DNA from 4 places in the Stutzerimonas sp. LR2 genome. Region 2 is predicted to be linked to each of the others. Evidence: predicted binding sites of a transcription regulator. Region 2 holds the regulator's gene; each other region holds the start of a gene.
What was found. Region 2 encodes sigma-54, which starts transcription at its own class of promoters, with help from an activator protein. Its sites were predicted from a motif close to ANTGGCATNNANNTTGCTNT; they were not measured.
Positions count from the first base shown of each region.

Region 1: the regulator sigma-54 is predicted to act here: its motif matches at 965-984, upstream of ACVRRC_RS09635 (CmpA/NrtA family ABC transporter substrate-binding protein).
Region 3: the regulator sigma-54 is predicted to act here: its motif matches at 1,025-1,044, upstream of glnK (P-II family nitrogen regulator).
Region 4: the regulator sigma-54 is predicted to act here: its motif matches at 1,301-1,320, upstream of fliD (flagellar filament capping protein FliD).

Region 1 covers NZ_JBVTRR010000002.1:658,988-661,140, forward strand. Annotated here, with positions in the region: gene ACVRRC_RS09635 (CmpA/NrtA family ABC transporter substrate-binding protein) at 1-910, opposite strand, end outside; gene ACVRRC_RS09640 (BatD family protein) at 1,047-2,153, opposite strand, start outside.
Region 2 covers NZ_JBVTRR010000005.1:114,242-116,394, reverse strand. Annotated here, with positions in the region: gene hpf (ribosome hibernation-promoting factor, HPF/YfiA family) at 1-64, opposite strand, end outside; gene ACVRRC_RS18145 (RNA polymerase factor sigma-54) at 139-1,647, opposite strand; gene lptB (LPS export ABC transporter ATP-binding protein) at 1,794-2,153, opposite strand, start outside.
Region 3 covers NZ_JBVTRR010000001.1:145,676-147,828, forward strand. Annotated here, with positions in the region: gene ACVRRC_RS00690 (ammonium transporter) at 1-460, opposite strand, end outside; gene glnK (P-II family nitrogen regulator) at 499-837, opposite strand; gene ACVRRC_RS00700 (accessory factor UbiK family protein) at 1,234-1,494, shown strand; gene ACVRRC_RS00705 (YifB family Mg chelatase-like AAA ATPase) at 1,531-2,153, shown strand, end outside.
Region 4 covers NZ_JBVTRR010000001.1:540,946-543,098, forward strand. Annotated here, with positions in the region: gene fliS (flagellar export chaperone FliS) at 1-5, opposite strand, end outside; gene fliD (flagellar filament capping protein FliD) at 5-1,276, opposite strand; gene flgN (flagellar protein FlgN) at 1,625-2,065, opposite strand; gene flgM (flagellar biosynthesis anti-sigma factor FlgM) at 2,062-2,153, opposite strand, start outside.

The DNA.
Region 1 (2,153 bases), on a different contig from region 2:
GATGCTCGTCCTGCCAGGCATTGCCGAGGCCATCCTGGTAGAGGCCGAGAAAGCGTGACTCGATGGCCGCCAGCGGTGCATCGACGTAGTCGCGCCCGGCGATCAGCTGTGCGGTGCTGCGGCGATTCTCCTGGCTCTGGTCGATGAAGCGGCTCGCCTCCAGCACGGCCATGACCAGTGCTCGGGCGGTGTTGGGGTATTCCTCGACGAACGCGCGGGTGCAGCCGAGCACCTTTTCCGGGTGGTCAGGCCAGATCGACTGGCTGGTCGCCAGGGTGAAGCCGACGCCTTCGGTAATGGCCTGTGCTCCCCAGGGTTCGCCGGCGCAGAAGCCATCGATGCGACCGGCGCGCAGGTGCGCCACCATCTGCGAAGGCGGCAGCACGAGCGTCTTCACGTCCCGCAGCGGATCGATGCCATGGGCGGCCAGCCAGTAATAGAGCCAGAGCGAGTGGGTGCCGGTGGGGAAGGTATGTGCCAGGGTCAGGCGTGCACCGCTATGGCGCACGCTGGCGCGCAGTGCCTCGGCATCGGTCACGCCTGCGGCCTTCAACGGGGCGGACAGGTTGATGCTCTGGCCGTTCTGCGCCAGGCCCATGAGCACGGCCATGTCCACTGCCGGGCTGCCGCCGATGCCCAGATGCACCGCATAGATCAGGCCGTACAGCCCGTGGGCTGCGTCCAGCTCGCCGCCGATCAGCTTGTCGCGCAGGGCCGACCAGGAGTTCTGCCGCTGCAGGTTGAGCGTCAGTCCGAACGGCTGGGCGAAACCCTGGGTGGCGGCGACGATCAGCGAGGCGGCATCGGTGAGCGGCAGAAAGCCGAGGTTGATCGAGCTCTTTTCCGGTGCATCGCTGCCGGCGACCCAGGTCAGTGCATCGTGTCGGGGCGGCGAGAGAGGGTCGGTCATGCTTGATGGCCTTTTTCCGGTGGCGCGGTGCGCAAGATTGGTTATGTCAACCCTGAAGCAAGCCATATGCCAGCGAGAAAATGGTGCATGCCGCGAGCGGTCACTGGGGTTCGCCAGTGCCGCCCAAAGACGGCCATCAGCGTGGATAGAGCGGCGGCAATGCACCCTGTTCCTGGTCGAGATCCGGGCTGCTGGCCGGTGGCAGCGCCTGGATCGCCTGCCACAGCGCATCGCCCTGCCAGCGTTGGCCGGCTTCGCTATACAGCGCGCCATTCAGGCCGTCCAGGGCGTCGGAAAGCGGCACGAAACGCGCGGCCATGTCCGCCAGTGTTTCCGGTTGCTGCCGCGCCCAGGCGTCCAGTGCCTGGCGGGTGGCCTGTGTATCGTTGGCCTGGCAGGCGCGGCGCAGATCGTCGAGCAGGCTGCGCGGAGTAGGGCCGGGTTGCAGCGCGCGCTGCACCGCAGGCTGGCGCCGTGCATGCAGCCACAGACCGAAGCCGATCAGCGTGCTGAGTGCCAGCAGCGCTGTGCTCAGCTGCCACGGCCAGAGCACGGCCTGTTCGGCGGGTACTGCTGACAGCACCGGTGGTTCGGCCGCTGGCGGGGCGAGATTCGGATTGTCCGCGACATCCAGCGTACGCGCCTCAAGCGTGGTGCGCTCCAGGCGATCTTCGACCGTGTTCCACCAGACGACTTCGAGAGCAGGCAGCTGCAATGGCCCGCTGCGGGTGGGGATCAAGGCTTCGCGCTGTTCGCGACTGCCGACCAGGCCGGCTGAGCTGACCTCGTTGGCCAGGCTGGGCTGGTCCGGGTAACGGCGCAGTTCGGCGCTCGGTGTGGAGCCGATCGCCGGCAGCTGCGTGCTGGTCAGCCCCTCGGCCTTGAGCAGCAGGCTGCGGGTGAGCGATTCGCCGGCCTGGGCCTGCTGCGGCTCCGGGCTCCAGGCTTCGACCAGCGTCAGGCTGCGCGCTGGCAGCCAGGGCGCGCCGACTGGATAGTCGGCCGGTTTGGCCTTGACCGTCAGCGGGATGCTCGGCGAGCGGACCTGGGTGGACCGGCCGCCGCGCGAGCCGAACACCGAGCTGCTGCCGTTGGTGACGGTGGTGGCGCTGAACAGCTGAGCGGGGATGGTCAGTTCACCGGATTTCTGCGGGAACAGCGCATAGCGCACCTCTATGACGCCGTGGCGGATGCCGTTGATGGTCTTCTCGTAGGTGCGCGGCTCGCCGAGGCGCTCCACAAG
Region 2 (2,153 bases):
CCTCGATGTAGTCACGCAGGGCATCGGTAACTTCCAGATGAACACCGCTGATGTTGACTTGCATACTGCTATCTCCTTTGCCTTGTGCGAAGAGCAGGTCTTGAGGCCTGCCGCCGGGACAGTTCGACCAGTGGCCGATCACAGCAATCGTTTACGCTCGCTGGACGGTGCGATACCGAGCGACTCGCGGTATTTCGCAACGGTGCGGCGGGCCACCTGGATGCCCTGCGCCTCCAGTAAACCAGCGATCTTGCTGTCGCTCAACGGCTTTTTCGGGTTTTCCGCGGCGACCAGCTTCTTGATGATCGCGCGGATCGCGGTGGACGAACATTCGCCGCCTTCCGCCGTGCTGACGTGGCTGGAGAAGAAGTATTTGAGTTCGTAGATGCCACGCGGCGTATGCATGTATTTCTGCGTGGTGACGCGGGAAATCGTCGACTCGTGCATCCCCACGGCTTCGGCGATGTCGTGCAGCACCAGCGGCTTCATCGCCTCGTCGCCGTGTTCGAGGAAGGCACGCTGGTGCTCGACGATCTGAGTGGCGACCTTCATCAGTGTTTCGTTGCGACTGAGCAGGCTCTTGATGAACCAGCGCGCTTCCTGCAGCTGGTTGCGCATGAAGGTATTGTCGGCACTCGAATCGGCGCGCTTTACGAAGCTGGCGTACTGGGCATTGACGCGAAGTCGGGGCATGGCGTCCTGGTTGAGCTCCACCAACCAGCGATCGTTGTGCTTGCGTACGATGACGTCCGGCACCACGTACTCCGGCTCGCTCGCCTCGATCTGCGAGCCCGGGCGCGGGTTGAGGCTCTGGATGAGCTCGATGACCTGGCGCAGCTCGTCTTCCTTGAGCTTCATGCGGCGCATCAGCAGGCTGTAGTCGCGGCTACCCAACAGGTCCAGATGGTCACTCACCAGCCGCTGGGCTTCGCTGAGCCAAGGGGTGCGGTCAGGGAGCTGGCGCAGCTGCAGGAGCAGGCATTCGCGCAAATCTCGTGCGCCGATACCGGCAGGTTCGAACTGCTGTACGCGACGCAGCACGACTTCGACCTCGTCGAGCTCGATTTCAAGCTCCGGGTCGAAGCTGTCCACGATTTCCTGCAGAGACTCCTCGAGATAGCCCTGATCGTTGATGCAGTCGATCAGTGTGGTGGCGATCAGGCGGTCGGTGTCGCTCATGGGGGCGAGGTTGAGCTGCCACAGCAGATGGCTCTGCAGGCTGACACCGCTGGACGTACGGCTGGTGAAGTCCCATTCGTCGTCGTCGTTGCTCGGCAGGCTGCTGGCGCTGGTCTGGTAGATGTCCTCCCAGGCGGTGTCGACCGGTAGCTCGCTGGGGATGCGCTCACCCCAGTCGGCCTCGTCGAGGCCTTCGCCGCTGTGCGAAGGCTCTTCATAGGTGCTTTCCTGAGTGCTGATCTTTTCGCTGCCAGCGTCGCTCGAACGATCGACGGCCTCGGCCATGGGGTCGGAGCCGTCGAAGTCGTCGCCATCCTCTTCACGCTCGAGCATGGGATTGGAATCCAGCGCTTCCTGGATCTCCTGTTGCAGATCGAGGGTGGAAAGCTGGAGGAGCCGTATGGCCTGTTGCAGCTGCGGTGTCATCGTCAGCTGCTGGCCCATCTTCAGGACTAGCGATGGTTTCATGGCAGAGGACTTCGAACCTTGTATGCCGGCGCAACCGCGCCTGTTCCGACATGCGGCGCCCAGGGCGCCGATGAAAGCAAATTATATGCCTGCCGACGAAGCCTTTGCCTAGAGCCGATTTGCCGAGCCGAGCAAAAAATCCGCTCTTACAGTCGGAATTCGTGGCCCAGGTAGACTTCCTTGACCAGCTGGTTGGCGAGGATGCTCTGGGCATCGCCTTCGGCGATCAGCTGGCCGTCGTTGACGATGTACGCCGTCTCACAGATGTCCAGAGTTTCCCGAACGTTGTGGTCGGTGATCAGCACCCCGATGCCCTTGGCCTTGAGGTGGTGGATGATCTGCTTGATGTCGCCCACCGAGATCGGGTCGACACCGGCGAAGGGTTCGTCGAGCAGGATGAACTTCGGCGCCGTAGCCAGGGCGCGGGCGATTTCCACGCGACGGCGCTCGCCGCCGGACAGGCTCATGCCGAGGCTGTCACGGATATGGTTGATGTGGAATTCCTG
Region 3 (2,153 bases), on a different contig from region 2:
GCTCGGCGAAGGCGCCGACGATGAGCGCCGGGGTGATGATGGCGAAGGTCATCTGGAACGTGATGAAGACGCTTTCCGGGAAGGCGCCGACCAGGCTGTCAGGAGTCAGGCCGCTGAGGAAGGCGCGATCCAGACCACCGACGAAGGAATTGAAGTTGGTGACGCCCGCTTCCATACCGGTGGTATCGAATGCAAGGCTGTAGCCATAGACCATCCAGAGGATGCTCATCAGGCCGGTGATGGCGAAGCACTGCATCATCACCGAGAGGATGTTCTTCGAGCGGACCATGCCGCCGTAGAACAACGCCAGTCCGGGGATGGTCATGAACAGCACCAGCGCAGTGGCCGTCAGCATCCATGCCGTATCGCCTGAATCCAGCGTTGCCTCCTGCGCCATGGCCAGGCCTGGGCTTAACAGAGACAAAAGGGCTCCTAGCCCTGCGAATCTTCGCAGAGTCATGGTTTTACTCCTGGGGCGTGGGGGTTCGGAGGTGCTGCTTAAATCGCGTCGGTATCGGTTTCGCCGGTACGGATGCGGATGGCCTGTTCCAGGTTGACCACGAAGATCTTGCCGTCACCGATCTTGCCGGTGTTGGCCGCCTTGGTGATGGCCTCGATCACGCGATCGAGCTGATCGTCGGCGATGGCCACGTCGATCTTCACCTTTGGCAGGAAGTCGACGACGTATTCGGCGCCGCGGTACAGCTCGGTGTGGCCCTTCTGACGGCCGAAGCCCTTGACTTCGGTGACGGTGATGCCCTGTACGCCAATCTCCGACAGCGACTCGCGCACGTCGTCCAGCTTGAACGGCTTGATGATGGCAGTGACTAGTTTCATGAAAACTTCTCCCGTTTAGGTGGACTTGCCCCAGAAGTACGAACCCGGCTCAAGTCTAAGCTCAGTGTCTGGCTCTTGTAACGCTCCGGCTTCAGCCGGGCCGCGGACCGACACCACCAATCTCGCCGACGAAGCGTCGCGAATCGCCCATGCACCGCAACGAACCGGTGCGTGCGTCAACGGGGACAAAGCAGAATCGATGCCAGCTTTGCGCGAGCCGCTTGCTGCGGGGGCTCGGCCGCAAACGAAGCGGCCCGACAGACGGTTGAGCACAACGAACGCACGAAAATGGTGCGCAGCTGCACCATGGCCTGCTCATTTTTTGTGCACCGCAGCCGGGAAAGGCGAAAAAAACGCCGTGCTACACTGCGCCCCGTTCAACGACAGGTGTTTTCAATGTTGCCGCCAAAAGCTTTCCTAGATGCCATCGGCTCCCAGGCCTCGCGCCTGTTCAACGGTGAAACGCCGCTGCCGCGCGGCGAGTTCGAAGCCCAGCTCAAGGGCGTGGTGCAGGGTGCACTGAACAAGCTCGACGTGGTCAGCCGCGACGAGTTCGACAGCCAAATGGTGGTGCTCGCCCGCACCCGCGCCCGGCTCGAGGCGCTCGAAGCCAAGGTCGCCGAACTGGAAGAGAAGCTCACACCGCCCGCGTCCTGACCGACCGGGCCGTGACACGATCAAAGGAGTGATCGAATGTCCCTGGCCATCGTCCATAGCCGCGCTCAGATCGGCGTCGAAGCCCCGGCGGTGACCGTCGAGGCGCATCTGGCCAACGGCCTGCCGGCGCTGACCCTGGTCGGCCTGCCGGAAACCGCCGTCAAGGAGAGCAAGGACCGAGTGCGCAGCGCCATCCTTACCTCCGGTTTCGATTTCCCCGCCCGACGCATCACGCTCAATCTCGCCCCTGCCGATCTGCCCAAGGACGGTGGTCGCTTCGACCTGGCCATCGCGCTGGGCATCCTCGCCGCCAGCGGACAGCTGCCCGGCGAACGTCTGGAGCAGCTGGAATGCCTGGGCGAACTGGCGTTGTCCGGTGCCTTGCGCCCGGTCCAGGGCGTGCTGCCGGCCGCCCTCGCCGCGCGTGCCGCCGGCCGTGCGCTGCTGGTGCCGCGAGCCAATGCCGAGGAGGCCAGCCTCGCCTCGGGCCTGACCGTGTTTGCCGCCGAGCATCTGCTGGAAGTTGCCGCCCACTTCAACGGCGTTACCCCGCTCGAGCCCTACGTGGCCCAGGGGCTGCTGCGGCAGGTCCAGCCCTACCCCGACCTGGCCGACGTACAGGGCCAGCAGGCGGCCAAACGCGGCCTGCTGATCGCCGC
Region 4 (2,153 bases), on a different contig from region 2:
GTCATCAGAACATTCCGAAGGTCTGCTCCATGCTCTGCATGGTCTGCATCATGGAGGTGAACTGCTTGAGGTAGCGGGAGTAGTAGCTGTCGTACTGCTGCTGCAGCTTGTCGAACTGTTCGTTGGTGCGTCGCAGGTTCAGGTCCAGCGTGTCCATGCGGTTCTTCAACATGCCGTTGGCGCTGCTGGTGTAGGCGGCGACCGTCTTGTCGATGCTGTCGAGCAGGTTGTCCTTGCCGGTGAACAGCGCCTCGAAGCCAGCCGGGTCCTTGGCCACCGCCGCCTCGAAACGCGCACTGTCGATGGTCAGCTTGCCGTTGCGATCGGCGCTGATGCCGAAGTTGATCAGGCTGTTGCCGGCGAAGTCGGTGCGCAGCAGCGTATTCAGCCGCCCCTCGATGGCACGCACGCTGGAATCCCCGGCGAGGGCGCCACGGGCGCTGCTTTCGCTGCCGCTGGCGGTCAGGGAATCGAAGCTGGTCATCAGCGCATTGAAGGCGTCGACGAAGCTCTTCGCCTTGGCCTTGGTGGCGCTCTGGTCCTGGCCGACGGTCAGCGTCAGCGCCGCGTCGCCGTCCTTGTGCAGCTTGCTGACCGACAGGCTGACGCCATCGATGACGTTGTCGAACGTGTTGCTCGAGCTGGTCAGCTCGATACCGCCGGCACCGAAACTGCCGCCCATGCGAATGCGCGCATCGGCCGCCTCGGAAAGCGTGGTGGCGGTGGCGGCGGCATTGCCGGCCAGCGATACGGCGAACGCATTGGCGGCGCCGCTTTCGGCACTGGTCAGCACCAGGTTGACCTGGCCATTGCTGCGTACCAGCGTGGCCTGCACGCCGAGGTCGGCAGTGGCGTTGATGGCCTTGGCCGCTTCTTCGAGGGTGGTGTAGCCGCTCAGATCGAAATCCTGCCCCTTGAGCGTCAGCGTGCCGCTCAGGCTGCCGTCTGCCAGGCCCTGCACGGCGACCTGCTGCTTGCTGGCCAGCTGCTCCACATAAAACTGGTAGCTGCCCGGCTGCGCCTTGCTGCCGACCGTGGCCGTGGCGTAGCCCTCCTGGCTGAACGAGGCGCTGTTGACCAGCATCGTCGCCTTGCCGGTCTTCAGGGCGGAGGCGGCCGACTTGAAGGTGGTCAGGGCGGTGCGCAACTTGCTCAGCGCATCACGCTGGGTCTTGTAGTTGCTTTCGTTGCGATTGAGCCGGTCCAGCGAAGACTGAACTTCGTAGGTCGCCAGCTGCGTCGACATCTGCTTTATGTAATCCGAATCTATCGCCATACCGATCCCCTTCCTGCGCTCTCTAGAGCAAGTTGAATGCCAATTAGCAAACCATTGATTTACAAGCGTTTTGTTCTGATGTCCGCAGAAGAAACGCTTCCGCACAGTGGCCTTCGGAGGAAACGGGGAAATGCCGTTTCCGCCTGGCCGACGGCGGAATCTCTCCGGTTAAAGGCGACGGACAAGGGGGCAGGACTTAAGGCACAACGAGAAAATGCGCGAGGGATGGCTGACAGCGGCGTCTGCCGGGCCAAACATTCGGAACGAGGAAGGCTGTTGCGGAATATCGAGACCGAGAGCCAGGGTGAGGGCAAGGCCGCCGCAGGGGCCTGAGATCGCAGCCGCGCTTCAGTACATCTGCGGCTGGTACAGCCGCGCATCGTGGCTGCCGGCCAGCAGCTGGCCGAGGATTTCGTGATGCATGGCGAGCAACTTGCCGTTGCGCTCATTGATCTGCTGGCACTGGCTGGCCATCGCCCCGAGCTTCTGCCAGAGCGTGCGCAGGCGCGTCGCCTGGTCTTCGGGATAGCAGCCGAGCAGCCGCTGCATGCCTTCGGCATCGGCCTGCAGGCGGAAGGCGCCGAGCACCTTGGCCCGGCGCTGGGCCCGCACGGCGAGGGCTTCGACGCGCGTGGTGATCTGCAGATTGAGACGGTCGATTTCCGGGCTGTCACGCTCGAGCAGGAACGCATAGAGCGCCTGCATCAGGTCGCGCAGGGCCAGGTAATCCTCGCAGTCCTGCTCCAGGTCGTCAGCGACGACCGCGAGCAGCTTGTCGCGCTGGTTCACGCATCGCTTCCGCGGTGATAGGCGAGCATGCTGCCGGCCAACTCGGCAGGATCGGTGGAGATCTCGCCGCGCTGCAGCGCCTGCTTGA